DNA from 2 places in the Burkholderia ubonensis genome. Region 1 is predicted to be linked to the other one. Evidence: predicted binding sites of a transcription regulator. Region 1 holds the regulator's gene; the other holds the start of a gene.

Region 1 (15,160 bases):
GGTTCGCCGCATAGCGAGATCGCACCGGCGTCCGGATACGTGATGCCGAGCAGCATCTTCAGCGTCGTGGTCTTGCCGGCGCCGTTCGGCCCGAGCAGGCCGTAGCATTCGCCGGCATGGACGCGAAAGGACAGGCCGTTGACGACGAGCTTGCCGCCATAGCGCTTTTCGACGTTCTGGAAATCGATCGGTGCGACGGACATGGGCAATGTTGTCGTTGGATGCAGCGTGGCGGACACGTCCGGCGACCGTGCGCGCCGAAGCCGGGCGCGAACCGATGCGCCGGTTGACGGTCGCACCGGCATGACGGGAAAGCGCGATACGGCGCGCAACCTGCGCGTGACGCGAACGGGCGGCACGACCGGGCCATTCTAGTGCATTGCCTGCACGCCTTCAGGGCGTGTGCGCGCAGCGCGGTGCCGGCGCATGCCGATCATGCACCGCATCATCGCGGATCGGCCCCACGGGGCGAATCAGCGTTTTCCATCCCTTGCGTCCCGAATTGCGGCGCACCATGATGAATGCGTAGGGTTCGTTGTCTCGTATGGGAGGGCTCATGGCTAGCTACAACAAGATTCTGCTGTGTTATGACGGCACGCTCGAGGGACGCAAGGCATTGCGCTGCGGTGCCAATCTCGCGCTGGACCTGAAGGCCGAGACGCACCTGCTGTCCGTCGTCGACATGCGTTCGAGCATTGCGCAAAGCGCCGGATTGTTGACCGATGTCGCGTGTGGCCGCTTCGAGGAAACGGCGCGCGAAATCCTGCAGGAAGGCGTGGACTGGCTGCGCGAACGCGGATTGCAGGCGGAAGGGCATTTCGCGTTCGGCTACCCGATCGACGAGATTGCCAACCTCGCCGCGGAACTGAAGGTCGACCTGATCGTGGTCGGGCACCGCTGCCGCAGCGGGTTGTCGAGATGGTGGATGGGCTCGGGCAATACGCAACTGCTCGACCGCGTGAACTGCAGCATCCTGGTGGCGTGCTCGTCCGCCGAAGAGCAGAAGGCCGAAATCGCACGCGAGCGCGAGGCGGCTACCGCGAGCGGTAAATAGTGGGCTAATGGCACGAGGATGCACGCGTTTGCCGCATGACCAGCTCGCTGGCTTCGCGATGAGCGCGTGCCGTGTGCCGCATCCGCGGCACCGCCTACCGGCAACGCGCGCTCAGCCGTGCAGGTCGATCGCGGACAGCTTCCACGAAAACAGCCCGACGCGGTGGAGAATCGCCGCGTAGCGCGTCCCATCCGCGTTGCGCTGGTACGTCACGACGAATTCGTCGATGTTCCGGTAGCCCGCGCTCGTTTGCTGTGTCCGACCGGGATCGCTCGCGCCGGCTGGGGCGGGAGCTGGCACCGGGACCGAGGTGGCGCCGCTGGCGGCTGCCGGCACGCTCGCTGGACTGCCGGCGCTCGACGGTGGCACAGCCGGCGCGCTGGCTGGCGCGGTGCCTGACGGCGACCTCGACGGCGAGCCGGCCCATTCGGGAGGCCGTTCGCCGGGACTACCGCGCGGCGGGATGCCGCTCATCAGCGCCGCAACGCCTTCCGGGGTCGCGTAGGCGTCAACCAGCGGCCCGATCAACGCTGAACCGATCAACGCGCCGATCGCGGCGAACGGATTGTTCTGCCGTTTGGCGTCGATCCGGCGCATCAACTCGTCGGTGACCTGCTGCTTCAGGCTGATGCGCAGCGACGGGAAATCCACATACTCGCTGACCGCCTGCGCATCGCGCGCATCGATCGCCGATTTCAGGCGGCCGAGCGCGACGTAGGGCGACGCATACGCGCAGCCGATCGCCGCGATGACGACGGCGGCCAGCACGACGATCAACAGGGGTTTGAGCCGCCTGGGGCGGCCCGGTGCGTAATTCACAATGCCTCCGGTGCGGGAACGTTCCGCAATCAGAGACTGCCTTGCGCGATCGAACGTTCCTCGGCAATGCAGTGATCGATCATCCGGCACACCGCGTCGATCGTCCCGACCATGATCAGGCGCGACGAACCATGATAGACGCGCACCGGCGCGCGGCGCGCCGGTTCCGCGTGGTTCAGACCGGCGTTCAGCGATACCCGCGCGAATGCGGGCAGCGCCGACGGCAGCAACGACGCTTGCCGTTCGACTGCTTCTTCTTGACCGGTGGGCGCCGCGGCGGTCAGCGGCGCGCACGGCGTGCGGCCGCGCAGGTGGCGCAGGCGACCGAATTGGCGGAAAGGCAGCAGGCGGGCAAGGCGTTCCATGGTGTTCTCCTGAGCGAGACGGATGGTCAGAATTCGCCCGAGCGAATCAGCCCGACGGCGATGCCTTCCAGCGCGAATTCCGCGCTGCCGGCCTTGACGAAGATGTTTTCGTAATCAGGGTTCTCCGCGATCAGCTCGAGGCCGCCGGGCCGGCGCTTCAGGCGCTTGACGGTGACATCGTCGCCCAGACGCGCGACGATGATCTGGCCGTCCTTCGCTTCCGTGCGCTTCTGCACGGCGAGCAGGTCGCCGTCGAGGATGCCGGCGTCGCGCATCGACAGGCCGCGGACCTTCAGCAGGTAGTCCGGCTTGCTGGAGAACAGCGCGGGATCGCACGCGAAGTGCTGCGAGATGTGCTCCTGCGCGAGGATCGGGCTACCTGCCGCGACCCGGCCGACGAGCGGCAGCGACAGCTGCATCAGGGCCGCGTGCGGCAGCGTGAACTGGTGCGGCGCGTCGTCGCCGCCGAGCAGGCGGATGCCGCGCGACGCGCCGGCCGCCAGTTCGATCACGCCCTTGCGCGCCAGCGCGCGCAGGTGCTCCTCGGCTGCATTGGGCGAACTGAATCCCAGTTCGGCCGCGATCTCGGCGCGGGTGGGCGGGAAGCCGGAGCGCTCGATCGCGCGGCGGATCAAGTCGAACACTTGCTGCTGGCGTGCGGTGAGTTTGGTCATGGCTCAACTGTATGGATAGACAGTGAGCTGTATTTTTATACAGTACCCGGGGAATTTCAAGTGTTACCTGAGGTTCGTCGCGATCGCGTCGATTCCGGCGCGATGCGCGATCCGGCGACGTCCGGACGCCGGTTCGTCCGCTGTAACCGTCGATGCCGTCTGCTTTAGCACTTTTCAATATTAAAAAATGAGGAACGATTATTTTTAATCATGTAACCCGTTCGATAGACTGGCTCGCATCTCGCAATACCGACAACATGACCGACAACACGGGAGAAGCATCGATGGTGAAGCGCAATACGGGACTGGCGGGCGGGGCGCGCCGCTTGATCGCAACCTTCGCGCTGGGCGCGGCCGCGGCGCTGGGCGTCGTCGCGCAGGCGCATGCCGATACGACTTTCCTGAACGTGTCGTACGACCCGACGCGCGAGCTGTATCAGGACTTCAACCAGGCGTTCGGCAAGGAATGGAAGGCGAAGACGGGCGAGACCGTCAACTTCAAGCAGTCGCACGGCGGCTCGGGCGCGCAGGCGCGCTCGGTGCTCGACGGGCTGCAGGCCGACGTCGTGACGCTCGCGCTCGCGTACGACATCGACGCGCTCGCGAACAAGGGGCTCGTCAGCAAGGACTGGCAGAAGCGCCTGCCCGACAACGCGTCGCCGTACACGTCGACGATCGTGTTCCTCGTGCGCAAGGGCAATCCGAAGGGCATCAAGGACTGGGACGACCTGACGAAGCCGGGCGTGTCGATCGTCACGCCGAACCCGAAGACCTCGGGCGGCGCGCGCTGGAACTATCTCGCCGCGTGGGCGTACGCGGTGCACAAGCCGGGCGGCAGCGAGCAGGCCGCGAAGGACTTCGTCACGAAGCTCTACAAGAACGCGGGCGTGCTCGACTCGGGCGCGCGAGGCGCGACGACGAGCTTCGTGCAGCGCGGCATCGGCGACGTGCTGATCGCATGGGAGAACGAGGCGTTCCTGTCGATCAAGGAATTCGGCGCCGACAAGTTCGAGATCGTCGTGCCGTCGGTGAGCATCCTGGCCGAGCCGCCGGTCGCGATCGTCGACAAGGTGGTCGACAAGAAGGGCTCGCGCAAGCTCGCCGAGGCGTACCTGAACTACCTGTACAGCCCGCAGGGCCAGGAGATCGCCGCGCGCAACTATTACCGGCCGCGCTCGAAGAACGTGCCGGCGGAGCTGACGAAGCAGTTTCCGAAGCTGAAGCTGTACACGGTCGACGACACGTTCGGCGGCTGGACGAATGCGCAGAAGACGCATTTCGCCGACGGCGGCGTGTTCGATTCGATCTACAAGCCGCAGTGACGACATAACGACAGCGGCGCGCGACAGCAGCGCGCCGCACCCCCGGCGCTCGCGCCGGACCCATGTGATTCGACCCAGCAAGAGCATCCGATGACGACGTACACCTTTCGCAAGCCGAGCGCGCTGCCCGGCTTCGGCGTGACGCTCGGCATCACGGTGGCCTATTTGAGCCTCGTGGTGCTGATTCCGCTTGCCGCCACGTTCCTGAAGACCGCGACGCTCTCGTGGGACCAGTTCATCGCGGCCGTCGCGTCGCCGCGCGTGCTCGCGTCGTACCGGCTGACGTTCTCGGCGGCGCTGGGCGGCGCGCTGATCAACGCGGTGTTCGGCTTTCTCGTCGCGTGGGTGCTCGTGCGCTACACGTTCCCGTTCAAGCGCGTCGTCGATGCGATCGTCGACTTGCCGTTCGCGTTGCCGACGTCAGTCGCCGGCATTTCGCTCGCCGCCGTCTACGCGGCCAACGGCTGGGTCGGCCAGTATCTCGCGCCGTTCGGCATCAAGATCGCGTTCACGCCGCTCGGCGTGCTGGTCGCGCTGACCTTCATCGGGCTGCCGTTCGTCGTGCGCACCGTGCAGCCGGTGCTCGAGGATTTCGAGCGCGAGCAGGAGGAGGCCGCCGCGTGCCTCGGCGCGTCGCGCTGGCTGACGTTCCGCCGCGTCGTGCTGCCGGCCGTGCTGCCGGCGCTCCTGACCGGTTTCGCGCTCGCGTTCGCGCGCGCGCTCGGCGAATACGGCTCGGTGATTTTCATCGCCGGCAACGTGCCGATGAAGTCCGAGATCACGTCGCTCCTGATCATCACGAAGCTCGAGCAGTACGACTACGCGGGCGCGACCGCGCTCGCGGTCGTGATGCTCGTCGTGTCGTTCGTGATGCTGCTGCTGATCAACACGCTGCAGTGGTATCTGCAGCGCCGCACGAGCCGCGCCGCATCGTCCGGCCGCGCCGCGAGCGCGCCCGCGACCGCCGCCACCGCCGCCGCAGGAGGCCAACGATGAGCCAGGAGGCCACCGCCGTGCTGAAACCCCCGTCCACCGCCGCGCAGGCGCGCGCCGCGAAGCGGCTCGACCCGGTCAGCGAGCCGCGCGCCGTGCGCTGGCTGCTCACCGGCATCGCGCTCGCGTTCCTCGCGTTCTTCCTCGTCGTGCCGCTCGCGGCCGTGTTCTTCGAGGCGCTGAGAAAGGGCGCCGGCTTCTATCTCGAGTCGCTCGCCGATCCGGACGCATGGTCGGCGATCAAGCTGACGCTGACCGTCGCGGCGATCGCCGTGCCGCTCAACCTCGTATTCGGCGTGTGCGCGTCGTGGGCGATCGCGAAGTTCGAATTCCGCGGCAAGGCGCTGCTGACGACGCTGATCGACCTGCCGTTCTCGGTGTCGCCGGTGATCTCGGGCCTCATCTACGTGCTGCTGTTCGGCGCGCAGGGCTGGCTCGGGCCGTGGCTGCAGGCGCACGACGTGCAGATCATCTTCGCGGTGCCCGGCATCGTGCTCGCGACGATCTTCGTCACGTTCCCGTTCGTCGCGCGCGAGCTGATTCCGCTGATGCAGGCGCAGGGCAGCGACGAGGAGGAGGCCGCGCGCGTGCTCGGCGCGTCGGGCTGGCAGATCTTCCGCCGCGTGACGCTGCCGAACGTGAAGTGGGGCATGCTGTACGGCGTGATCCTGTGCAACGCGCGCGCGATGGGCGAGTTCGGCGCGGTGTCGGTCGTGTCCGGACACATCCGCGGCGTGACCGACACGATGCCGCTGCACGTCGAGATCCTGTACAACGAGTACAACTTCGCGGCCGCATTCGCGGTGGCGTCGGTGCTCGCGCTGCTCGCGCTCGTCACGCTCGCGCTGAAGCTGCTCGCGGAGCGCCATCTCGCGGCCGATCTGGCCGGCGCGCGCGACGCGGCTCCCGCGCATGCCGGCCCCGCCGTCACTTCGTCGAATTCGTAAAGAGGCAACCAGAATGGGCATCACCGTCAGTCATCTGCACAAGCGCTTCGGCGATTTCACCGCGCTCGACAACGTCTCGCTCGACTTTCCTGCGGGCGAGCTCGTCGCGCTGCTCGGGCCGTCGGGCTGCGGCAAGACCACGCTGCTGCGCGTGATCGCGGGCCTCGAGCACGCGGACGCGGGGCAGGTCGTGCTGCAGGGCCAGGACGTCGCGTCGGTCGGCGCGCGCGAGCGCCAGGTCGGCTTCGTGTTCCAGCACTACGCGCTGTTTCGCCACATGACCGTGTTCGAGAACGTCGCGTTCGGGCTGCGCGTGAAGCCGCGCCGCGAGCGGCCGTCGGAGGCCGTGATCCGCGACAAGGTGCACGAGCTGCTGAAGCTCGTGCAGCTCGACTGGCTCGCGCAGCGCTATCCGTCGGAGCTGTCGGGCGGCCAGCGGCAGCGCATCGCGCTCGCCCGGGCGCTCGCGGTCGAGCCGAAGGTGCTGCTGCTCGACGAGCCGTTCGGCGCGCTCGACGCGAAAGTCCGCAAGGAGCTGCGCGGCTGGCTGCGCCGCCTGCACGACGACCTGCACATCTCGACGATCTTCGTCACGCACGACCAGGAGGAGGCGCTGGAAGTCGCGGACCGCATCGTCGTGCTGAACCACGGCCGCGTCGAGCAGGTCGGCAGCCCGCAGGACGTCTACGATCATCCGCAGAGCGCCTTCGTCTACGAATTCCTCGGCGCGGCGAACCGGCTGCCGGGCACGGTCGCCGAACACGGCTTCGTCGCCGAGGGCGCGGCCGCGCCGATCGCGGTCGACGCCGATTTCGCCGGGCCGGCGCATGCGTACGTGCGCCCGCACGACCTGCAGCTGCGGCCGGCCGGAGACCAGCAGAGCGGCATCGCGGTGGACGTGCGCCGCGTCGTGCCGCTCGGCGGCTCGGTGCGCGTCGAGCTGGAGGCGCGCACGGGCGGCGCGCTCGAGGCGGAACTCGATCGCGACGCGTGGCAGGCGCTCGCGCTGCGGGTGGGCGACGGCGCGACGGCCGTGCCGCGCGCGGTGCGCGTGTTTCCCGCGCGCTGACGCGCGCGTGCAGGGCAAGGGCGGCAACTGTTTCGATTCGACGATCAAACAAAAGACAGCCTAAGAGGCATACCCATGAACTTTCAGCAATTGCGTTTCGTGCGCGAGGCCGTGCGCCAGAACATGAACCTGACCGAAGTCGCGAACGTGCTGTACACGTCGCAGTCGGGCGTATCGAAGCAGATCAAGGATCTCGAGGACGAGCTGGGCGTCGACATCTTCATCCGGCGCGGCAAGCGGCTGACCGGGCTCACCGAGCCCGGCAAGGCGGTGCACCAGCTGATCGAGCGGATGCTGCTCGACGCGGAGAACCTGCGCCGCGTCGCGCGCCAGTTCGCCGACCAGGACAGCGGCCACCTGGTCGTCGCGACCACCCACACGCAGGCGCGCTACGCACTGCCGAAGGTGGTTCGGCAGTTCACCGAAGTGTTTCCGAAGGTGCATCTCGCGCTGCGCCAGGGCAGCCCGCAGCAGATCGCGCAGATGATCCTGAACGGCGAGGCCGATCTCGGCATCTCGACCGAGGCGCTCGACCGCTATCCGGACATCGTCACGTTCCCGTGCTATTCGTGGCATCACACGGTGGTCGTGCCGAAGGGCCATCCGCTCGTCGGCCGCGAGAACCTGTCGCTCGACGACGTCGCCGAGTATCCGATCATCACCTACGACCAGGACTTCACCGGCCGCTCGCATATCGACCAGGCGTTCGCGCAGGCGGGCGCGGTGCCGGACGTCGTGCTGACCGCGATCGACGCGGACGTGATCAAGACCTACGTCGAACTGGGGATGGGCATCGGCATCGTCGCGGCGATGGCGTTCGACCCGCAGCGCGACACGGGGCTCGTCGCGCTCGACACGCAGCACCTGTTCGAGGCGAGCACGACGCGGGTCGGCCTGCGCAAGGGCGCGTTCCTGCGCGCCTATGCATACCGGCTGATCGAGATGTTCGCGCCGCATCTGAGCGAGGCCGAGATCGCCGGACAACTGCGCGAGCCGGTCTGACGCGCCGCTTCCGGGACGCCCGCGCGGCGTCCCGTTCCATCGTCGCCGCAATCGCGCGCGCAATCGCACGTTCTCGCGCCGGCGGCCGGCGCGCTCCGCATAAACCCTTAAATATTGATCAGACGGGTTGCGCGCGGACAAGAAACGGTCCAGCATACCTCTCACTCCGCCGGCAGCCTGCCGGCGGTTGCGCGTGAACGCATCGCCCGCGCTCCGGCGGTCGGCCCTCTGCCTCGCACCCATTCCGTGGTACCGACAGCTTCGATTGCCATTGCCCGGCTGGTGCGCCGCAAACGTTTGCTCGCATTAAAACAACAGATGCCCCGCGGGGCCCAACGCCAGGAGATGTGTATGAATGTCCGCCTTCGCCGTCGCTTCCTGACCGCCGCCGTCGCCGCGGTCGCGCTCGCCGCCGCGCCGTTCGCCCATGCGGAGACGGCCGGCAAGCCGAAAGTCGCGCTCGTGATGAAGTCGCTCGCCAACGAGTTCTTCCTGACGATGGAAAACGGTGCAAAGGAATACCAGAAGCACAACGCGGCCCAGTTCGATCTCGTCACCAACGGCATCAAGGATGAAACCGACACCGCGAGCCAGATCCGCATCGTCGAGCAGATGATCGTGTCGAAGGTCGATGCGATCGTGCTCGCGCCGGCCGATTCGAAAGCGCTGGTGCCGGTCGTGAAGAAGGCGGTCGACGCCGGCATCGTCGTCGTCAACATCGACAACCGGCTCGATCCGGACGTGCTGAAGGCCAAGCGCCTGAACGTGCCGTTCGTCGGCCCCGACAACCGCAAGGGCGCGCGCAAGGTCGGCGACCTGCTCGCGAAGAAGCTGAAGGCGGGCGACCAGGTCGGGATCGTCGAGGGCGTGTCGACGACGACCAACGCGCAGCAGCGCACGGCCGGCTTCCAGGACGCGATGAAGGCGGGCGGGATGAAGGTCGTGTCGGTGCAGTCGGGCGAGTGGGAGATCGACAAGGGCAACGCGGTCGCATCCGCGATGCTCAACGAGTACCCGAACCTGAAGGCGCTCTTGTGCGGCAACGACAACATGGCGATCGGCGCAGTGTCGGCCGTGCGCGCGGCCGGCAAGCAGGGCAAGGTCTACGTGGTCGGCTACGACAACATCAACGCGATCAAGCCGATGCTGAAGGACGGCCGCGTGCTCGCGACCGCCGACCAGTATGCGGCGAAGCAGGCGGTGTTCGGCATCGACACGGCGCTCAAGGCGATCGCCGAGCATCGCAAGCAGGCCGACATGTCCGGCGTGGTCGAGACGCCGGTGGATCTCGTGACGAAGTGACGCCGCCCGGATCACGGCCGCCGCCCTCAAGAATCCGCAGCGACGGCCGTTATCCGGTGTGAGCGCGATCACGGCCACTGCGTGCCACTTGTGAGCGTCAATGCCGCGTGCCGTCCACTGCGCGCGGCCGCAACCAGGATCGCGATGGAATCGACCTTCCAACCCTCCCGTTCTGCCATCCCCGTGCTGGCCGTCTCCGGCATCGGCAAGACCTATGCCGAGCCGGTGCTCGCGGACGTCTCGCTGACGCTCGCGTCCGGCGAGGCGCTGGCGCTCACGGGCGAGAACGGCGCCGGCAAGAGCACGCTGTCGAAGATCATCGGCGGGCTCGTCGCGCCGACGGCCGGCACGCTGCAGCTCGACGCTCGCGCGTATGCGCCCGCGAGCCGCAAGGACGCCGAAGCACTCGGCGTGCGGATGGTGATGCAGGAGCTGAACCTGCTGCCGACGCTGTCGGTCGCCGAAAACCTGTTCCTGAACCGGCTGCCGCGCCGCTTCGGCATCATCGACCGCCAGCGCCTGCGCGACGACGCGCGCGCCGCGATGGCGCAGGTCGGGCTCGACGACGTCGATCCGGACACGCCCGTCGGCGCGCTCGGGATCGGCCACCAGCAGATGGTCGAGATCGCGCGCAACCTGATCGGCGACTGCCGCGTGCTGATCCTCGACGAGCCGACCGCGATGCTGACCGCGCGCGAGGTCGAGCTGCTGTTCGAGCAGATCGACCGGCTCAAGGCGCGCGGCGTCGCGATCGTCTACATCTCGCACCGGCTCGAGGAGCTTGCGCGGGTGGCCGAGCGGGTCGCGGTGCTGCGCGACGGACGGCTCGTGCATCACGGCGACATGGCCGCGACGACGACCGACCGCCTCGTCACGCTGATGGTCGGGCGCGAGGTCGGCGAGCACATCGACCTCGGCGCGCGCAGCTTCGGCGCGCCGCGGCTCGTCGTGTCGGGCATGACGCGCATGCCGGCCGTGCAGGACGTGTCGCTCGAAGTGCGCGCGGGCGAGATCTTCGGCATCTCGGGGCTGATCGGCGCGGGGCGCACGGAGCTGCTGCGGCTGATCTATGGCGCCGACACGCCGGACTCGGGCGTGATCGCGGTCGGCCAGCCGCTCGAGCCGGCTGAAATCCGCTCGCCGGTCGACGCGGTGCGGCACGGCATCGCGCTGATCACCGAGGACCGCAAGGGCGAAGGCCTGCTGCTGTCGCAGTCGGTCACGGCGAACGTGTCGCTCGGCCAGCTCGACCGGCTTGCGCGCGCGGGCGTCGTCGACGCGACGCGCGAGACGGCGCTCGCCGAGCGCCAGATCGACGCGCTGCGCATCCGCACGCACGGCGCGTCGCAGCCGGTCGGCGAACTGTCGGGCGGCAACCAGCAGAAGGTCGTGATCGGCCGCTGGCTCGCGCGCGACATGGGCGTGCTGCTGTTCGACGAGCCGACGCGCGGCATCGACGTCGGCGCCAAGTTCGAGATCTACACGCTGATGGGCGCGCTCGCGCGGGAAGGGCGCGCGCTCGTCGTCGTGTCGAGCGACCTGCGCGAGCTGATGCTCATCTGCGACCGGATCGGCGTGATGTCGGCCGGCCGCATGACCGCCGTGTTCGAGCGCGGCAACTGGACCCAGGATGCGCTGCTGGCCGCGGCGTTCGCCGGCTTCGGCCGCGACGAGGCCGCGCGTCATCCGGCAGCCGGAGCGGCGCAGGATGCCGCGTCCGGCGCTTCGACGACAGGACCTTCGCAATGACCCAGCCCCCCGTTACCCCGACCGACGCCAACCCGCAGCAGCCCGTCACGGGGCGCCGCGCGCGCACGCTGTCCGGCACGCGGCTCGGCATCTCGAACTACCTCGGGCTCGCCGGCGCGCTCGCCGCGATGATCGCGCTGTTCTCGGCGCTGAGCTCGCATTTCCTGACCTACGATACGTTCAGCACGATCGCGAACCAGATTCCCGATCTCGTCGTGATGTCGGTCGGCATGACCTTCGTGCTGATCATCGCCGGGATCGACCTGTCGGTCGGCTCGGTGCTCGCGCTCGCCGCGTCGATGGTCAGCGTCGCCGCGCTCAAGTGGCAGTGGGGGCCGCTGCCCGCCGCGCTGATCGGCATCGCGGCCGCGACCGCGACGGGCACGCTGACGGGCGCGGTCACGGTCGGCTGGCGGATTCCGTCGTTCATCGTGTCGCTCGGCGTGCTCGAGGCCGCGCGCGGGCTCGCGTACCAGCTGACGAATTCGCGCACCGCCTACATCGGCGACGCGTTCGACTTCCTGTCGAACCCGCTCGCGCTCGGCATTTCGCCGGCGTTCCTGATAGCCGTCGCGGTGATGATCGTCGCGCAGTTCGTGCTGACGCGCACCGTGTTCGGCCGCTATCTCGTCGGCATCGGCACGAACGAGGAGGCGGTCCGGCTTGCGGGGGTAAACCCTCGGCCGTATAAAATCCTCGTATTCGCGCTGATGGGCGCGCTTGCCGGGCTCGCGTCGCTGTTCCAGATTTCGCGGCTCGAAGCGGCGGACCCGAACGCGGGCAGCGGCCTCGAACTGCAGGTGATCGCGGCCGTCGTGATCGGCGGCACGAGCCTGATGGGCGGGCGCGGCTCGGTGATCAGCACGTTCTTCGGCGTATTGATCATCTCCGTGCTGGCCGCCGGGCTCGCGCAGATCGGCGCGAACGAGCCGACGAAGCGGATCATCACCGGGACGGTGATCGTGGTGGCTGTCGTGCTCGACACTTACCGCAGCCGGCGCGCGCGCGCCCGGTAGGAGCCGCGCACGGCAAGGAGCCGCGCACGGCAAGAACAACAGAGAACGGACCAGAGAGAAACGGGAAATGGCGACGATCAAGGATGTAGCGGCCATGGCGGGCGTATCGTTTACGACCGTGTCGCACGTGGTGAACAATTCGCGGCCGGTGTCCGCGGACGTGCGCGCGAAAGTCGAAGGGGCGATCCGCGAGCTGAATTACGTGCCGTCGGCGGTCGCGCGCTCGCTGAAGGCGCGCGCGACGGCGACCATCGGGCTCGTCGTGCCGAACAGCACGAATCCGTATTTTGCCGAGCTCGCGCGCGGCATCGAGGACCAGTGCGCCGCCAATGGCTACTGCGTGTTCTTCTGCAACTCGGACGACGATCCGGTCAAGCAGCGCAACTACCTGCGCGTGCTGCAGGAAAAGCGCATCGACGGGCTGATCGTCGCATCGGCCGGCGAGGACACGGTGCTCGCGCAGACGCTCGCCGACGCGCATGCGCCGCTCGTGGTCGTCGACCGCAACATCGAGGGGCTCGCCGCCGATCTCGTGCAGATCGACCACGAGCGCGGCGCATATCTGGCGACCCGCCACCTGCTGGAGCTCGGGCACGCGAAGATCGGCTGCATCACCGGGCCGACGGACACGGCCGTCAGCGCGATGCGCGTGCACGGCTTCATCCGCGCGATGGCCGAGCGCAGCGTCGACATCGTGCCGGGCGCGATCGCGGAAAGCGACTTCTCGTGCCTCGGCGGCTATCACGCGGCGTCGCGGCTGTTCGAATCGGTGCGGCCGAGCGCGATCTTCGCCGGCAACGACCTGATGGGTGTCGGCGCGCTGCGCGCGGCGGCCGAGCGCGGGCTGCGCGTGCCGGACGACTGCTCGATCATCGGCTTCGACGACATCGAATTCTCCCGCTACACGTACCCGGCCTTGTCGACGGTCGGCCAGTCGGTGCGCGCGCTCGGCGAGATGGCCGCGCAAACGCTGATCGAACGGATCGGCGGCGGGGCGAGCGCCGCGCCGAGCCGGCGGCGCGTCGTGTCGCCGCGCCTCGTGCTGCGCGAATCGACCGCCATCTACCGCGAACCGGCGCCGGCCGGCAACCGCGCATGACGGCGCGCGTCACATCCGGCGCGCCGCAGGCGGGGCGCGTGACGGTCATCGGCAGTCTCAACATGGATCTCGTCGTGCGCGCGCCGCGGTTGCCGCTGCCCGGCGAAACGCTCGCCGGCCACGCGTTCGCGCAGGCCGCGGGCGGCAAGGGCGGCAACCAGGCGGTCGCCGCCGCGCGGCTCGGCGCGCAGGTCGCGATGATCGGCTGCGTCGGCGCGGATGCGCACGGCGCCGCGCTGCGCGCCGGTCTCGAAGCCGAGGGGATCGACTGCGCGGGGCTCGCGACGAGCACGACGGCGTCGACCGGGGTCGCGCTGATCGTCGTCGACGACGCGAGCCAGAACGCGATCGTGATCGTCGCCGGCGGCAACGGCGAGGTGACGCCGGACACGATTGCACACCATGACGCAGCAATCGCCGCGGCCGACGTGCTGATCTGCCAGCTCGAAACGCCGGCGGACGCGGTCTTCGCGGCGCTGTCCGCCGGGCGCAGGCTCGGCCGCACGGTCGTGCTCAACCCGGCGCCCGCGGTCGCGCCGCTGCCGGCCGGCTGGCTGCCGCTCGTCGATTACCTGATTCCGAACGAGGTCGAGGCGGCCGCGCTGACGGGCCTGCCGATTCGCGACCCGGCCGACGCCGAAGCCGCCGCGCGCGCGCTGCAGGCGGGCGGCGCGCGCAACGTGCTGGTCACGCTCGGCGCGCGCGGCGTGCTGGCGCTGACGGCCGACGGCGCGGCGCGCCACTACCCGGCGCCCGCGGTGCAGGCGGTCGACACGACCGCCGCCGGCGACACCTTCATCGGCGGCTTCGCCGCGCGGCTCGCGGCCGGCGCGGACGTCGACGCCGCGATCCGCTTCGCGCAACGCGCGGCGGCGATCTCCGTGACGCGCGCAGGCGCTCAGCCGTCGATCCCGACACTGGCCGAACTGGCCGATTGACCACTCGGCCCGATGATTCCGGGCCGTTTTTGCGTCATTATTGATTGATTCGAAATTAACTGACGAATTGTTTGGAAAATTTCGGTAAACACCATCAAGTCGTGCGAATTGTTGTCGTAATTGCATCGAGGGAAGCCCATGCTTCCGGGCGATGGGCGTGGCCCATCAACGAAGACGCAAGACAGGAAAAATGATGGTGTTCAAAGACCTGACGATCCGCGCGCGCATCGGCTTCACGATCGCGTTTCTGGCCGGGCTGCTGTGCCTGATCGGTGTGCTGGGGTTGTTCGGCATGGGGCGCGCGAACGACTCGAACCGCGAAATCTTCACGAACCAGATGCCGAGCGCGGTCAACCTGGGGCTCGCCGAGATGTACGCCGCGCGCGAACGCCTCGCGCTCGATCGCGCCGCGCTGCTGGCCGGCACGCCGGAATCGGCGGCGGCGGTCGAACGCAGCCGCGCGATGCGCGCGCAGTCCGATGCGTGGTGGCAGAAATACCTCGCGCTGCCGCGCGACGGCGAGGAGGACAAGCTCGCGCAGGACGTCGCCGCGAAGCGCCAGGCATTGCAGCGCGAGTGCGACGGCTTCGCGGGCGTCGTGGCGGCGAACGAGCATGACCGGATCGCCGACGGCGCGAAGCAGCTTCAGGTGCGCTACAACGACCTCACGGTATCGGGCGAGGCGCTGCGCAATTTCCAGTTCACCGCCGGGCAGGCCGCGTTCGACCGGGCCGAGTCGACCTACGCGACGCTGCGGATCGTGTCGATCGTCACGCTCGTGGCCGGGCTCGTCGCCGCGCTGGTGTCGTAC
Region 2 (15,160 bases), on a different replicon from region 1:
AGCGCGTCGACGCACGACAGGATGTCGTCGGTCGCGAGCGCGACGTGCTGCACACCCTCGCCCGGATGGTCCGGCAGGTAGGCGTGCATCAGCTCGGTGCGCCGCGTGCCTTCCTCGTACACCGGAATCCGCAGCGCGCCGCACGGCGACACCATCACGCGCGATTCCTCGGACACGTGCCAGTGCGGGTCGATTTCATGGATTTCGCGGAAATGCAGCAGGTCGTGATAGAAATCCAGCCATTCCTGCATGCGCCCCGCACCGACCGTCTGCGTGAAGTGGTCGACCTGCTGCAGCCCGGTGCCGGCGAAATCGAGATCGGTATGCGCGGTGGCGACGTCGATCGGCCGAAAGTCGATGTCGAAGATCGAGATGTCGCCGACGCCGCCGCGCTGGCCGTCCCGGCCGCGCCAGCGGTCGACGAAGTACAGATGCGAGTCGCCGATGCCCTGGATCGCCGGAATCTTCAGCTCGCCGACGCCAACCCGCTCGCCTTCGAACGCCCAAGCGCCGAGCGTGATCGCCCGCTCGAACGCGCGCCGCGCGTTGGCGACGCGCAGGCCGATCGCGCACACGCCCATTCCGTACTCCTCCGCGTAGCGCGCGGCGAACGAATCGGGCTCCGCATTGATCAGGAAATTCATCCGGCCTTGCCGGTACAGCGTAACGGCCTTGCTGACGTGCCGGGCGATCGCCTTGAACCCGAGCTGCTCGAAGCGTTGTGCCAGCGCGTCCGGCACCGGCGCCGCGAATTCGACGAATTCCAGCCCGGCCATCCCGAGCGGATTGGCGGCCGGGTTCTCGACAGGCGGCGTATCGCTGGTCAGGGGGGGATGAGTGCCAGGCATTCCAGTCTCCGAAAGCAAGCGGGGTCGATGATGTGTTGCGCCGGGCCCGTAGCGCGGCCCGGCGTGCGCGGCGTCCGGGCCTGCGACTGTTCCGCGCGATGTCTTCAATGGCGCAGATTTTAACCAAACCGTTCACGACGGCGCACCTTGGCCGAACGGACTGCACGGCATCCGCCTAGTGCAAACCCGAAAATCGTGCGATTAACGTACGGACTTGAACGATAATCGCGCATTTTGGCCGTTTGGCCAATTGCCGCGCCGCGATGCGCGCCCTATGCTCCGTTCACCCAACACCTTCAATGCAGCATCGGACGCGGCGCCGCCACGATTCCATGATGCGCCGTGCCAGGAGACTCCGCCATGACCCCAGCCTTTGACACCGTCGACACCGCAAGCACCGTCAGGGCGCGCAGCCAGGCCCGCAAGGCGGCGCTCGGCAGCTTCGTCGGCGCCGTCGTCGACTGGTACGACTTCCTGCTGTACGGGATCGTCGCCGCGCTCGTGTTCAATTCCGAGTTCTTCCCGAAGGTCAGCCCCACGATGGGCACCCTCGCGGCGTTCGCGACGTTCGGCGTCGGCTTCCTGTTCCGGCCGCTCGGCGGCGTCGTGTTCGGCCACTACGGCGACCGGCTCGGCCGCAAGCGGATGCTCGTGCTGACGGTGATGATGATGGGCCTGTCGACCGTCGCGATCGGCCTGTTGCCGACCTTCGCGACGATCGGCTGGTGGGCGCCCGTGCTGCTGGTGCTGATGCGCGCGGTCCAGGGCTTCGCCGTCGGCGGCGAATGGGGCGGCGCGGCGCTGATGGCCGTCGAGAGCGCGCCGCAGAAAAAGAAGGCGTTCTACAGCAGCGGCGTGCAGGTCGGCTACGGCGTCGGCCTCGTGCTGGCGACGGGCGTCGTGTCGATCCTGAGCCACACGCTCGGCGAGGCGGCGTTCAAGTCGTGGGGCTGGCGCCTGCCGTTCGTGTTCAGCATCGTGCTGGTGCTGATCGGCCTGTGGGTGCGCAAGAGCATGGACGAGTCGCAGGAGTTCGTCGAGAAGGTCGAGCACGCGAACCGCAAGGTCCGCCTGCCGGTGCTCGAAGCGCTGACGCGCCATCCGAAGGCGTTCCTGCTGATCGTCGCGCTGCGTCTCGCCGAACTGTTCACGATGTATATCGTCACCGCGTTCGCGCTCAGCTATTCGACGACCAATCTCGGCATGTCGCGCGACCTGTTCCTGAACATCGGCCTGCTGGTCGGCGCGGTGAGCTGCGTGACGATCCCGTGCTTCGCGTGGCTCGCCGACCGCTTCGGCCTGCGCCGCATCTACCTGGTCGGCGCGCTGATCGGCCTCGCGTCCGCGGTGCCGTTCTTCGTCGCGCTCGAAGCGCGTTCGATCGCGTGGATCGTGATTTTCTCGATCCTGCTCGCGAACGCCGCGCACGACATGGTCGTGAGCGTCCAGCAACCGCTCTTCACCGAGTTGTTCGGCGCCGAATACCGCTATAGCGGCGCGGGCGTCGGCTATCAGTTCGCAAGCGTGGTCGGCGGCGGCTTCACGCCGTTCATCGCAGTCGGGCTCGTGAGCCTCGCGGGCGGCTCGTGGCACCTCGTCGCCGGCTACCTCGCGGCGGGCTGCCTGATCTCGCTGATCGTCGCCGCGCGAATGCGGGCGGCGGGCTGACTGTCCACGGCCGGCCGCTGCGACGGCCGGCCGCGCGCAAGCGTCGGGCACGTGCGAGCTGCGCCGCGCATCATCAAACACTGTCAAGCGCTGCCCCGATTTCCCCTTTTCCCGCTTGCACTTTCCACCGGCATCCCGAGCGATGGCATCATATGGGGCTACGCCAGTCACCGATCTACCCCCATATCATGTCGAATCTCATCGTTCACGGCGGCACACCGCTGCGCGGCGACATCCAGCCGTCCGCGAACAAGAACGCCGTCCTGCCGATCCTGTGCGCCACCCTGCTCACCGACCAGCCGCTGCGGCTCGTCGGCGTGCCCGACATCACCGACGTGCGCAAGATCCTCGACATCTTCCGCACGCTCGGCAGCGACGTGTCGGTCGATTTCGACACCGGCATCCTCGAGCTCCATCACCGCAACACGACGTTCGATCCGGCCGTCCACCGGCTGCCCGAGGCGATGCGCTCGTCGATCATGCTGATCCCGCCGCTGCTCGCGCGCTTCGGCGTCGCGCGCCTCGAGAACGACGTGAAGGGCTGCACGCTCGGCGTGCGCGAGATCGATCCGCACGTCGAGGTGTTCGAACGCTTCGGCGCGCAGATCGAACGCACGCCCGACTCGCTGATCGTGCGCTCGGACGGCCCGCTGAAGGCCAACGACCACTGGCTCGACTACGCGTCGGTGACGACCACCGAGAACTTCGCGCTGTGCGCGACCGCCGCGGCCGGCACGTCGACGCTGATGAATGCCGCGTCCGAACCGCATGTGCAGGAGTTTTCGCAGTTCCTCGCGATGCTCGGCGTCGGAATCGAAGGCATCGGCACGTCGCGGCTCTGCGTGACCGGCGGCGCCAGGCTCGGCGGCGGTGAATTCCGCTTCGCCGAGGATTTCCACGAAATCGCGACGTTCCTCGCGCTCGGCGCGATCACGGGCGGCGACATCGCCGTGCGCAACTCGGTGCCCGAGCATTTCCCGCTGATCGACCGCACGTTCGCGAAGTTCGGCGTGCAAGTCACGCATCAGGACGGCTGGTCGCGCGCGGAGCGCGACGGCCCGCTGCGCGTGCGCCGGCCGTTCACGCAGAACATCCTGACCAAGATCGAAGCCGCGCCGTGGCCGTACCTGCCGGTCGACCTGCTGCCGATCTTCATCGCGCTCGGCGTGCGCGCCGAGGGCAGCGCGATGTTCTGGAACAAGGTGTACGACGGCGCGCTCGGCTGGTCGGGCGAACTGTCGAAGTTCGGCGCGCACGTGCTGCTGTCCGATCCGCACCGGCTGATCACGTTCGGCGGGCTGAAGCTCACGCCGGCACGCGTCGAGAGCCCGTACATCATCCGCGTCGCGATCGCGCTGCTGATGGTCGCCGCGAGCATCGAGGGCCGCTCGGAAATCATGAACGCGCTGCCGATCCGCCGCGCGCATCCGCATTTCGTCGAGAACCTGCGTTCGGTCGGCGCGAACGTCGAGTGGACGAGCAGCGAGTGATGCAAGCCGTGCGGCGCCGCGCGACATGAACAAGGCCGACCTCGACAAGCGCGACTGGATCGCCGGCCTGGAGAAGGGCCTGATGATCCTCGAGGCGTTCGACAGCCGGCATGCGCGCATGACGCCGACCCAGGCCGCCGCCCGCACCGGTCTCACGCGCACCGCCGCGCGGCGTTACCTGCTGACGCTCGAATCGCTCGGCTACGTCTATACCGACGGCAAGCTGTACGGCCTGACACCCCGCGTGCTGCGGGTCGGCTGGTCGTACTTCGATTCGGCGCGGCTGCCGCGCACCGTCCAGCCGTATCTGCAGCAGTTGAGCGCGACGCTGAACGAATCCGCGTACGTGAGCGTGCTCGACGAGTGGGAGCTGGTGTTCATCGCGCGAAACGGCGTGTCGCGCGTGATGACGACCGGCTTCGTGCTCGGCGCGCGCGTGCCGGCGCCGCTGACGTCGCCGGGCGTCGTGCTGCTCGCGCATCATCCGGATCGTGACGCGGTCCGCGCGTGGCTCGACGGCGCCGAGCTGCCGCCGTTCACGCCGCATACGATCACCAACAACGCGCGCCTGCTCGAACAAATCGACCGCGCGCGCGACGACGGCTTCGCGGTGATCGAGCAGCAGTTGCAGGTCGGCGTGCGCGGGATCGCGGTGCCGCTGAAGAACCGTCACGGCGAAGTCGTCGCCGCGCTGAGCACCAACATGCCGATCGGCGCCGAAACGACCGAAGCGGCCGTGCGCCGCGTGCTGCCGCCGCTGCAGGAAACCGCGCTCGCGATGCTGAACGTCCTCTGGAGCCGAGCGCCGCTCAGCCGATCCGCCACCAGCGCGGCAGCAGGTCCCGCACCTCGCGCCGCCGATAGCGGTCGTCGATCAGGTGCACGACGCCCTCGTCCTGCTCGGTGCGGATCACCCGCCCGGCCGCCTGCACGACCTTCTGCAGCCCCGGATACAGGTAGATGTAGTCGTAGCCGTTGCCGAAGCGCGCGTCCATCGCGCGGCGCATCTGCTCGTTGACGTCATTGACTTGCGGCAGGCCGAGCGTCGCGATGAACGCGCCGATCAGCCGTTCGCCCGCCAGATCCACCCCTTCCGAGAACGCCCCGCCCAGCACTGCGAAGCCGACGCCGCGCCCGCCCGCGTCGAAGCGAGCGAGGAACGCGTCGCGTTCGGCTTCGGCCATGCCGGGCGCCTGCGCCCAGACGGGCACGTCCGGATGACGCTCCTGCATCAGCGCGACGACGCGCTGCAGGTAATCGAAACTGCTCAGGAAGCTCAGGTAGTTGCCGGGGCGCGCCGCGTATTGCGCGGCGATCAGGTCGGCGATCGGCACGAGCGACCGGTCGCGGTCGCGCCAGCGCGTCGACACGTGGCTCGCGACGCGCACGGTCAGCTGCTCGGCGCGGAACGGGCCGTCGACGTCGAGCCAGCCGGTGTCGGCGGGCAGCCCGAGCGTGTCTCGATAAAAATGGAACGGGCGCAGCGTCCCGGAAAACAGCACGGTCGCGCGGGCCGCCGAGAAGCGCGGCGCGAGAAAGCCGGCCGGGACCACGTTGCGCACGCACAACGTCGATTGCGCACGGCGCCGCCGGCCGGCCGGCGCCACGCCGTCGAGCCCCGGCTGCCGCGGCGTCGGCTCGCCGTGCAGCGTGACGTCGAAGATCGACGCATCGTCGAACGCATCCGCCAGCGCGCCGAACTGGATCGCATCGAAATGAAACCGCAGCAACGCGTCGTCGTTCGCGCGCGGCGCGTCGGCCAGATGCTCGCCGATCGCCGCGACGAGGTTCTGCACGGCCGACACGAGCGGACCGGGGATGTCGGGATGCGCCGCATAGCGCGTCTGCTGCGCGCGATTCAGCGCGCCCCAGGCTCGGCCGAGCCGCTCGAACGCCTTGCGCAGCGCGGCCGGCGCCGCGTCGCGCGCGGCTGCGAACGCGAACGGGTCGAGCGATCCGCTGTACATCTTGCGCGCGCGGTCGAGCAGGTTGTGCGCTTCGTCGACGAGCACGCCGATCCGCCACTGGTTCTGCTGCGCAAGCGCGTGCAGCATCGCGCTGCCGTCGTAGTAGTAGTTGTAGTCGCCGACCACCATGTCCGACCAGCGTGCCAGTTCCTGCGCGAGGTAGTACGGGCAGACGTCGTTGGCGAGCGCGGCCGCGCGCACCGTTTCGCGGTCGAGCAGCCCGTTGCCGATCGCCGCGTCGCGCGCGGCGGCGAGCCGGTCGTAGAAGCCGCGCGCGAGCGGGCACGATTCGCCGTGGCACGCGTTGTCCGGGTGCTCGCACGCCTTGTCGCGCGCGACGAGCTCCAGCACGCGCAACGGCAGCGCCGGCGTGCCGGCGCCGAGCGTCGAGGCCGCGTCGAGCGCGAGCGCGCGGCCCGGCGTCTTCGCGGTCAGGAAGAACACGCGGTCGAGCTGATCCTCGCCGCACGCCTTCAGCAGCGGAAACACCGTGCCGAGCGTCTTGCCGATGCCGGTCGGCGCCTGCGCGATCAGGCAGCGTTCGTCGCGCGCCGCGCGATAGACGGCGACCGCCAGCTCGCGCTGCCCGCTGCGGAACTGCCCGTGCGGAAACTGCAGCGCGCGCAGCGCCGCGTCGCGCGCGGCACGGTGCGCGGTTTCGCGTTCGGCCCAGCCGACGAAGCACGCGCACTGCTCGGCGAAGAACGCCGCGAGCGCGTCGGCCGCCAGCGTCTCGCTCAGCATGGTCTCGCGCTCGGACACGATGTCGAAATACACGAGCGCGACCGTGATTTCCGGCAGTTCGCGCGCGTCGCACAGCAGGTGCGCGTACACCTTCGCCTGCGCCCAGTGCAGCGCGCGATGATTGGCGGGCATCGCATCGAGGTTGCCGCGGTAAGTCTTGATTTCCTCGAGGCGGTTCGCCGCCGGATCGTAGCCGTCAGCGCGGCCGCGCACGGTCAGCGTCCCCCACGTGCCCGTCAGCGGAATCTCGGTCTCGTAGCGGGCGCCGCGGCGCGACGTCACCGCGCCGTGCCCCGCGATGCCTTCGAGCGCGGTCGGCGCGGGCGTGAAGCGCAGATCGAGATCGCCGCGCCGCGCGGTGAACTCGCACATCGCCCGCACCGCGACGACGTAGGTCATGCGCAGTGCCCCGCGGCGGCGGTGGGCGCCACGACGTCGCCCGCCCATTCGACGTCGACGACGCGCACCGGCATCCCGTGGCCGATGCAGAAGCCGAGCCAGCGCGTCTGGTTGTCCTGCAGGCGGTCGCCGGGCCCCTTCACCTCGATCAGCTCGTAGCGCCGTTCGGCGGGCCAGAAACGGACGAGATCAGGCAGCCCCGAGCGGTTGCTGCGGATGTCGGCGAGCAGGCGCGCGAACCAGAGCCGCAGGTGCGCGGGCGGCAGGCACGCGAGCGCTTCGTCGAGCAATTCCGGGCTCAGCACGCCCCAGAACACGAACGGCGACTGCAGGCCCAGCTTCGTCGCGAAATGGCGGCGGATCGTTTCCCGGTACGCGCCGGAATCGAGCTGCGCGAAGCACGCGGCGAACGCGTCCGCGCGGCGCGCGGCGAAATCGGGCGCATGCAGGTCGGCCGGCCCGCGCTGGAACGGGTGGAAGAACGCGCCCGGCACGGCAGCGAACACGGGCTCCCAGCACAGCAGCCCGAACAGCGAGTTGATCAGCGTGTTTTCGACGTAATGGACCGGCGCGCCGGGTTGCGCGAAATGGTCGCGCACCGCGTATTCGACGCTGACGAACGTGTCGGGGCGCGCCAGCACCAGCGTGTCGCGCGGCACGTCCGGCGCGGCCGGCGCGCGTTCGGCCGCGCGGCCGGCACGGCGCTGCAGGCGCGGCAGCATCCGTTCGACGCGCTGGCGCTCCTCGTCGCTTTCGAATGCGGCGCGCGCATCGAGGGCCAGCGCGAGCGCGTCGTCGTCGCATCCGCTGCGCTCCAGCACGCGGATTCGCCGGTGGCGGCTGCCGGGCCACGCGCTGCGCGCATACGCGTCGAGCGCGAGCGGCCATGCGCCGCGGCGTTCGCCGGCCTGGCCTACCGCGAACAGCAGCTTCGCGCGGCGCGTCTCGAGCCACGGCTGCCCGCAGGCGACCGTGCCGATTGCGTCGACGAGCGCTTCGAGCGGCGCGTCGTCGGGCCACGCGTCGAGCGCATCGCGGCACGCGTGCAGCGCGAGATACGCGTCGACGTCGCCGCGCCGCTGGAACGCGCGCGAGGACGGCGCGAACGGCACGCTTTCGTACTGGAACACGCCGAGATCGGCGAGCACGAATTCGCTCCAGTCCTGATGGAGATTGCCGAAGAACATCAGCCGCAGCCGGTCGCACAGCGCGCCGACGGTCACCCGCAGCACGTGGTCGGCGCGCGGCGGTTGGCCGGCCCCCGGATGGCCGGCCCCAGAAAACCACACGTCAAACGGCTGGGCCAAGTCGTGCGCGGGCCGCAGCCGGTCGAGCCATTCGCTCTTGCGCTCGCCCGCGTGGGCGCCGAGCGCCGGAAACATCCGCAGCAGTTCCGCCTTGGTGCACAACGCAAAGATTTCATCGAGCGTCAGCGCCGGCGCCGGATCGACCCAGCCGGCCGCGACGAGCGGTGCGGCCGCCGCGAGCGGACAGCCGATCTCGTCGTAGGCGAGCTTGCTCGCGCGGAAATCCGGGCCGTTGCGCATCAGCATCCGCACGAGCAGCGCGCGCGACGCCTGCGGCAGCGACGGGAAGGCGTGCAGGAATGCCCGTTCACTGTCGTCAAGCACGTCGTCGTAGCGCTCGCCGAGCCAGGCCAGCGCACGTTCGAAATTGGTCAGGTAGTAAAACGCCGGGGGCGTCGGCGAAGCGGGTGTCACGGCGATCGATCACTGTACGTTTGTACAGGTCGGAATCATATCACCGTGACGCCGGATGCCGCAGGCGCGCGCGGGTGCGTCACATGCGCGCCGCGGCGTGCCGAGGCAATCAGAACTGGTAGTTGACCGACAGATCGAGCACGCCGTTCGTCGTCTGCTGCGTGACCGGGCTGTGCGCCGCACGCCCGACGAGCTGCTCGAGCGCACCGTCCATCGTCAGGAACCAGTGCTTGTTCACGAACCAGACCATCGTCACGCCCACGCCGACCGACCGGATTCCCGCTCCCGACGAATAGCGCGGCAGCCCGGAACGCGCCGCGGCCGCATCGCTGACGCCGAACCAGCTGTTCATGTAGCGCGCGTCGGCAAACGAGACGGTCGGCCCGGCGAACCAGAAGAAGTGCTCGTTGCTGCCGGGCATCGGCATGTACGCGGACAGGTCGCCGACCCAGCCGTTCGAGCCGCCGACGCTGCGCCGCACGTCCGCGCGCAGCACGAGCGGAAAGTCCTTCGAGATCACGTAATCGGCCGACAGCTTGAGCACCGGCGCCGGGTTGATGTTGTCGAAGCCGCGCAGGTGGTCGAGGTCGTCGGCGGTGCGGCGCCCGAGGTCGTAGCCCACCGACAGGCTGACGCGCCAGTTGGGGCCGCGCAGCACGTTCGCGCCGATGCCCTCGCCGGTCGACAGGAAGAACAGGTCGCGATAGCGCACGTCGACGTTCGGCCCGCCGAGCACATGATAGCGATCGGCGCCCGCGTAGCGCGGCTCCAGCGTCATCCCGGCGCCGACGCTCACCTGCCACGTCGGGATCGTGGGGCTGAAGATCTTCCGCAGCGGAACGCCCGCCGAATATTGCCACTCGCCGAGCGGCGACGGCGTCTGGGCCGCCGCGTCGCGCGCGCCGACCGCGGTCAGCGCAGTGAAGGCGGACAGGCCGAACACCAGCCGGCGCATGCCGGGTGACAGCAACGGGCGGGCAACGGTCATCGGGGCAATCTCCGTCGGGTATGCGTATCGAACTCGAATCAAGATGAACTCTGATCAAAGCGCGTCGCGCGCTGCCGGCCAAGGCCGCCGGCAGCGGGCCGTGCGAACGTAGCGTGCGCTTAACAGCAAATATCCTACGCGACGCGCGCAAAGTCGCAAAGCGCCCGTTGAGCCGGGGCGCTTTGCCGGGATCCGGCGCAAGCCGGGGCTGAATGGCTGAATCAGAAACGCTCGACGTGATAGTCGCCGGCGAGCGCGGCCGTGCTGCGCGTGGACATCATGCGCGAGAAGCCGTCGGCGAGCCGGCCGAGCGCGAGCTGCTTCTGGCTGGCGTCCCAGTGCGTATACGTGTCGTAAGCCGACTCGTCGAACGACACCGTGACGGCAGCCGGCCGGCCGCTTGCGCGAAAGCCGATCTGCAGCACACCGCCCGGCAGTTCCTCGATGTGATAGCGCAGCGAACGCGACTCGAAATAGCGGCCCAGCACCTGGGCGATCGCGCGCTTGTCCGGCGATTGCACGTGAATGTCCATGATGGTCCTCCTCTCAGTGAGCGCGCGGCCGGCTGCGGTGCGCCGCCCCCGCCCGGCATCCGTACCGGCGGCGGCCGCGACGGCGGGTCGCCTTGCGGCGGGCCGGCCGGCACGGGCGGGTCCACCGGATCGTCGTGCTCCGGCAGCGCTGGATCGGGATCGAGGTCGGGCGTGGGTTCCGGACGGTGCAGCAAGGATCGGCTGTTCATGTGGCTCCTGCGCGGCGGGTCGCGCGTGTCGATTGGCGCGGCGAGCGTGCGCAAACAGCGTGCCTGCTGGGCCTTGGTGGTCGTGTTTTTTGCGGCGGGCGATGCGGGCGGCGCGAGGTGGTATCGGTTGGTGAGCCGCTGCGGCGGGTTGCTGCGGAGCGCAGGGCTTGCGACGTGGGCCGTGCGCTGCGCGCGTTCGCGGCGACAAGCGATGAGCGCGCGCAGCGCGGCTTCGCGCAGAAGGTGCCGTCCCACGCAGCGCTCGTACGTTCCATTGAACTCGATAGATGCGCGGGGCGAGCTTCCTTGCGTCGAAACGCTCGCGCCACGTGCAGAAATCACCGCGTACCGTCGCCTCGCAGCGGCTTATTCGTCGGCGTTTTCCTTTCTTTGTCCCTTGGCGGATCGCGATGTATTGCCGCGTCCGCATGCGTGACGTCGCGATAAGCGACATCCCGCGCGCCGTATACAGGTACGGTCGTTGCGCCCTTCGATCCCGGAGGTTCGATCACTCGGGCTGGCGGCCGCGATGCCGTGTCAGCGGCCGCCGCTCCTTTCCGTCTCCGCATCAGCGTGTTGCGACGGCCGTGCCGGGAAGTCCATATCGACGAACCGATCGATGCAAGGCTCCCTGACAGCGCCCAACCCGCCCTCGGCGGTGCGAGCGCGATCGACGCCGCGACACCCTTCCGGCTCCGCGCGAACCACGCGCGCCGGATGTCCTGACACCGCCGCCGCGATCACGGCTGACGGCGGCACCCGGCCCAGGCTGCGCGGCCACGCTGCGCCGGGCCGGACCGACCGGAGCAGACAGATGAAACGCATGGAACGTGCATGGCACGAGGTCAGCGGCGCCGCGGGCGTCGCGGCGCTCGCGGCCGTCGAGAGCGCGCTGGTGTTCGCCATCGTCGTGATGACGGGCGTCGGACACTGACGCACTGCTCGTCGAGCCGGCCGCGGCAGCAGCCGTGGAAGATGTACAAGCGCGCTGGCAAATTTGTCGCACCGCGCGACCCGTTCGCCGGCCGCGAGTGAACCGCGCGCGGCACGCATCCTGCTCCGCGCTCATCTTGCTCTGAAAAAGGAGGCGTCCATGTATCGCGTCAACGAGATCATGTCGCGCGACGTCGTCTGCGTCGCGCCGAACGACACGATCCGCCATGCGGCCGAACTGATGCAGCGCTTCGACATCGGCGTGCTGCCCGTATGCGAAGGCGGCGAACTGGTCGCGATCGTGACCGACCGCGACCTCGCCATACGCGCGCTGTCGCATGGCCATTCGCCCGACACGCCGGTGAAGGCCGTCGCGTCGGCGCCGGTGCAATGGTGCATCGAGGACGACGGCGTCGGCGACGTCCAGCAGCGCATGGCCGACGTGCAGTTGCACCGGATGCCGGTCCTCGACGGCCAGCGCCGCGTGGTCGGCATCGTGTCGCTCGGCGACATCGCGACGCGCGCCGGCGGCCCGGCGCGCGACGAGCTGGCCAACACGCTCGAGGACGTGTCGCTGCCGCGCCGGCGGTGATGGCGGCTACCCAGGCACCCCCTATCGTTTCGACCAGGAGAACAGCGATGACAACCGACCGGGCGCCACGCGCGCATGCAGGGATCGTCGGCGATGACGGCCGCTCGACGGGCGGGCCGGGGCCGGACGTGATGGCCGCCGGCACGCTGGAAGACGATCACGTGCTGACCATCGACGGCGACGACATCGGCAAGGTCACGCACATCATGCTCGATGTGCGCGCCGGCCGGATCGCGTATGCGGTCGTGTCGTCGGGCGGCTTTCTCGGCATCGGCGACAAGCTGCTCGCGCTGCCGTGGAACGTGCTGACGCTCGATGCGGCGCGTCGCTGCTTCGTGTTGCCGGTGCCGACCGAGCGCGTGCGCGAGGCGCCGGGCTTCGACAAGGATCGCTGGCCAGCGATGGCCGATCCGGCGTGGGCCGAGGCGCTGCATGCGTACTACGGCGCGTCGCCCTACTGGCTGATCGAGGAAGGCGAAACGGCGCTCGATTCGCCGCCTTACGAGGCGTCGCCCGGCGGCCCGGAGAATGACGCGACGACCAAGCGGCAATGAGATGGAGGTGGCGGCCTAACGCGCCGCAACGGACCGTGCAAGCTCGCGCGCCGCGCGAAGGTGTTCGTTGAGGGTGGGCAGCGCATCGGCCGCGAACGCGCGAAGCTGCGCGTCGCGGCCGTCGCGACGTTCGGCTTCGTAGAGCTTCACCGCCGCCTCCTGCGCCGTCGGCCCGGCGACCGACAGATAGCCTTTGTCGAACGCCACGCCCGTTTCGGTGCGCAGCGCAGTGAGCGCCGGGTCGACCAGCATGCGCGTCTGCACGGGCACGCCTTTACGTGCGCCGAGCCGGCGCAGTTCGGCCGTCATGCGGCCGTAGTCGTCGACGATTCTGCGCGCGAACGCCTTCAATTGCGGATTCGACGAGCGCTCGAGCGCGAGCTGGCTCGCCTCCACCTCGGTCTTGCCGACGATGCCGGCCTTGTCGACGAACTCCGCATCGAAACCGGTGGGCCGTCGTGTCATGTCCGCCTCGTCGGGCGTCTCGCCCGGGCGCACGACGCCAGGGGCAACGCGCACCGAGGATGCCGGGGGCGGCTGCGGGAGCGCCGAGGTGGCGGCCAGTGCAAGCGCCGTCGGTATCGACAGCAGCAGCGGGATGCGAGGGGACGCCCTGCGGTGGCCTCTGTTGCCGTGATGGTTCGTGCTCGTCTTCATCGGCGTCTCCGTATTCGTCGGTCGATCGGCGCGCGAAAATCGCGACGGCTGCGGGCGTATGCGGCGCAGCGGCGCAGCGCGAACTCGGAACGGTTGCAGCCCCGTCACACGGCGCTCGTCCGGAACGCTGCTTCCAGAGCGCCGTCGGCGTCTCTCACGCACGTCCCTCCGCGTCATGCACGACGTGAAGCGCCGCCGCATGCTGTAGGTCGTGGCAACGCTGCTGCATCAACTCGACCACCCCGCTGCGTCGCGCTACTTCCGGCCCACCTTCAGCCGATCCTGCACACCGCTCACGCCGCTGACGTCACGCACGACGCGGATCGCCGCCGCATGCTGCGGCTCGTCCGGCACGCTGCCCGTCAACTCGGCCACGCGGCCGTGGACCTGGACATCGATGTCGTCGGACGCGAGGCCGCGCTCGGCCACGAGCGCCGCGCGGATACGCGATGCGAGCGTCGCATCGCGCAGCTGGCCGCCCACCGCCGATGCTTCGCTCGCGAGCTTGTGCCCCACGCTTTCGTCGGCCGCTGCCGCGCGCGGCGTCGCGACGCACGCGCAGGACAGCAGCCACGCGCCGATGATCTGCGCGGCCGGCCGCATCCGCATCCGCATCCGCATCCGCATGCGATGCGCCGGTCGGCCGCCGGTGCCGTCGCGTTGCGTGTAGTTCGATCGCTTCATCGTCCGCTCCTCGGGATAGGCGCATGCCACCGCAATTCAGTGCTGTCCCCGGCCGGCCGCCGCTCCGTCGCCTTCGGACGACACGTCGACGATCACGCTCGCGAGCGTCGGCATATCGACCGGCTTGGGCAGATACGCGTCGAAGCCGGCCGCCATCACGCGCTTGCGGTCTTCCGCGCCGGTATGCGCGGTCACGGCCACCACGGGCATGCGTGCGTCGTCGCCCGGCAGATGACGGATGTGATCGAGCAGCCAGAAGCCGTCGCCGTCGGGCATGGCGAGATCGGACAGCACGACGCCAGGCCGCTGGCGCGACAGCGCGTTCAGCGCGTCGCGCCCAGAATGCGCCAGTGCGACCTGCGCGCCGAACGTTTCGAGCGCGGCCGCGAGACTCGCGCGCGACGTGGCGTCGTCGTCGACGACCAGCACGCGGTAGCCGTCGAGCGCGACCGCCTTCAACGCCGTGGCCGGGCGCGCCGGATCAGCGGCCGGATCGTCGGCGTCCCAGTCCACCGGCAACGTCACCGTCACGGTCGTGCCGAGGCCGGCGCCAGGGCTGCTCGCCGCCACGTCGCCGCCGTGCAGCCGCACGATATTGCGCACGATCGACAGGCCGAGCCCCAACCCGCGTTTCGGCGAGGCCGCAGCGCCTTCCGGCCGGTTGAACGTATCGAACAGATGCGGCAAACGCTCGGCGGAAATGCCGTGGCCCGTATCGGTGACCGCCATGCGCACGCGCGCGCCGGCGCGGGCCAGCGACACGGTGATGCGACCGCCCGACGGTGTGAACTTGATCGCGTTCGACAGCAAGTTGGACAGCACCTGGCGCAAGCGCTCCCCGTCCGCGGAAATGACGCAGTTCGTCAATGCGCAGTCGGTCGACAGCGCGATGCCGTTCGCGTCCGCGCTCCCGCCGAGTTCGCGCACCGCGTCGCGCACGATGCGCACCAGATCGACCGGCGCGCGCTCGAGCCGCGTACGCCCGGTCGCGAGCGACGATGCGTCGAGCAGGTCGCCGACCATCCGCGACAACGACCGCGCGCTGCGATCGATCGCATCGATCGCCTGCTGCGCGAATGCCTGACCGTCGACGCTGCGCAACACCTCGACCCAGCCGTAGATCACGTTCAGCGGCGTGCGTAGTTCGTGCGATACGGTGGACAGCAATTCGTC

Evidence for each region. Region 1 encodes LexA, which represses DNA repair genes until DNA is damaged. Its sites were predicted from a motif close to ACTGTATNNNNATACAGT; they were not measured.
Region 2: a site for LexA is predicted at 8,849-8,866, ahead of WJ35_RS24585 (VRR-NUC domain-containing protein). Genes of this name have one in related genera too.

Annotation. Positions count from the first base shown of each region.
Region 1 covers NZ_CP013420.1:869,623-884,782, reverse strand. Annotated here, with positions in the region: gene nodI (nodulation factor ABC transporter ATP-binding protein NodI) at 1-203, opposite strand, end outside; gene WJ35_RS03945 (universal stress protein) at 557-1,054, shown strand; gene WJ35_RS03940 (DUF2939 domain-containing protein) at 1,166-1,873, opposite strand; gene WJ35_RS03935 (hypothetical protein) at 1,903-2,238, opposite strand; gene lexA (transcriptional repressor LexA) at 2,265-2,912, opposite strand; gene WJ35_RS03925 (sulfate ABC transporter substrate-binding protein) at 3,197-4,234, shown strand; gene cysT (sulfate ABC transporter permease subunit CysT) at 4,325-5,230, shown strand; gene cysW (sulfate ABC transporter permease subunit CysW) at 5,227-6,174, shown strand; gene WJ35_RS03910 (sulfate/molybdate ABC transporter ATP-binding protein) at 6,188-7,243, shown strand; gene WJ35_RS03905 (CysB family HTH-type transcriptional regulator) at 7,319-8,245, shown strand; gene WJ35_RS03900 (sugar ABC transporter substrate-binding protein) at 8,597-9,547, shown strand; gene WJ35_RS03895 (sugar ABC transporter ATP-binding protein) at 9,692-11,296, shown strand; gene WJ35_RS03890 (ABC transporter permease) at 11,293-12,312, shown strand; gene WJ35_RS03885 (LacI family DNA-binding transcriptional regulator) at 12,380-13,411, shown strand; gene rbsK (ribokinase) at 13,408-14,349, shown strand; gene WJ35_RS03875 (methyl-accepting chemotaxis protein) at 14,543-15,160, shown strand, end outside.
Region 2 covers NZ_CP013422.1:1,067,843-1,083,002, reverse strand. Annotated here, with positions in the region: gene WJ35_RS24605 (4-hydroxyphenylpyruvate dioxygenase family protein) at 1-848, opposite strand, end outside; gene shiA (shikimate transporter) at 1,209-2,516, shown strand; gene WJ35_RS24595 (UDP-N-acetylglucosamine 1-carboxyvinyltransferase) at 2,705-4,006, shown strand; partial or broken gene WJ35_RS30730 (IclR family transcriptional regulator domain-containing protein) at 4,032-4,799, shown strand; gene WJ35_RS24590 (ATP-dependent DNA helicase) at 4,816-7,116, opposite strand; gene WJ35_RS24585 (VRR-NUC domain-containing protein) at 7,113-8,837, opposite strand; gene WJ35_RS24580 (MipA/OmpV family protein) at 8,947-9,825, opposite strand; gene WJ35_RS24575 (hypothetical protein) at 10,047-10,358, opposite strand; gene WJ35_RS24570 (CBS domain-containing protein) at 11,661-12,092, shown strand; gene WJ35_RS24565 (PRC-barrel domain-containing protein) at 12,140-12,646, shown strand; gene WJ35_RS24560 (DUF4142 domain-containing protein) at 12,662-13,303, opposite strand; gene WJ35_RS24555 (BON domain-containing protein) at 13,559-13,987, opposite strand; gene WJ35_RS24550 (hybrid sensor histidine kinase/response regulator) at 14,024-15,160, opposite strand, start outside.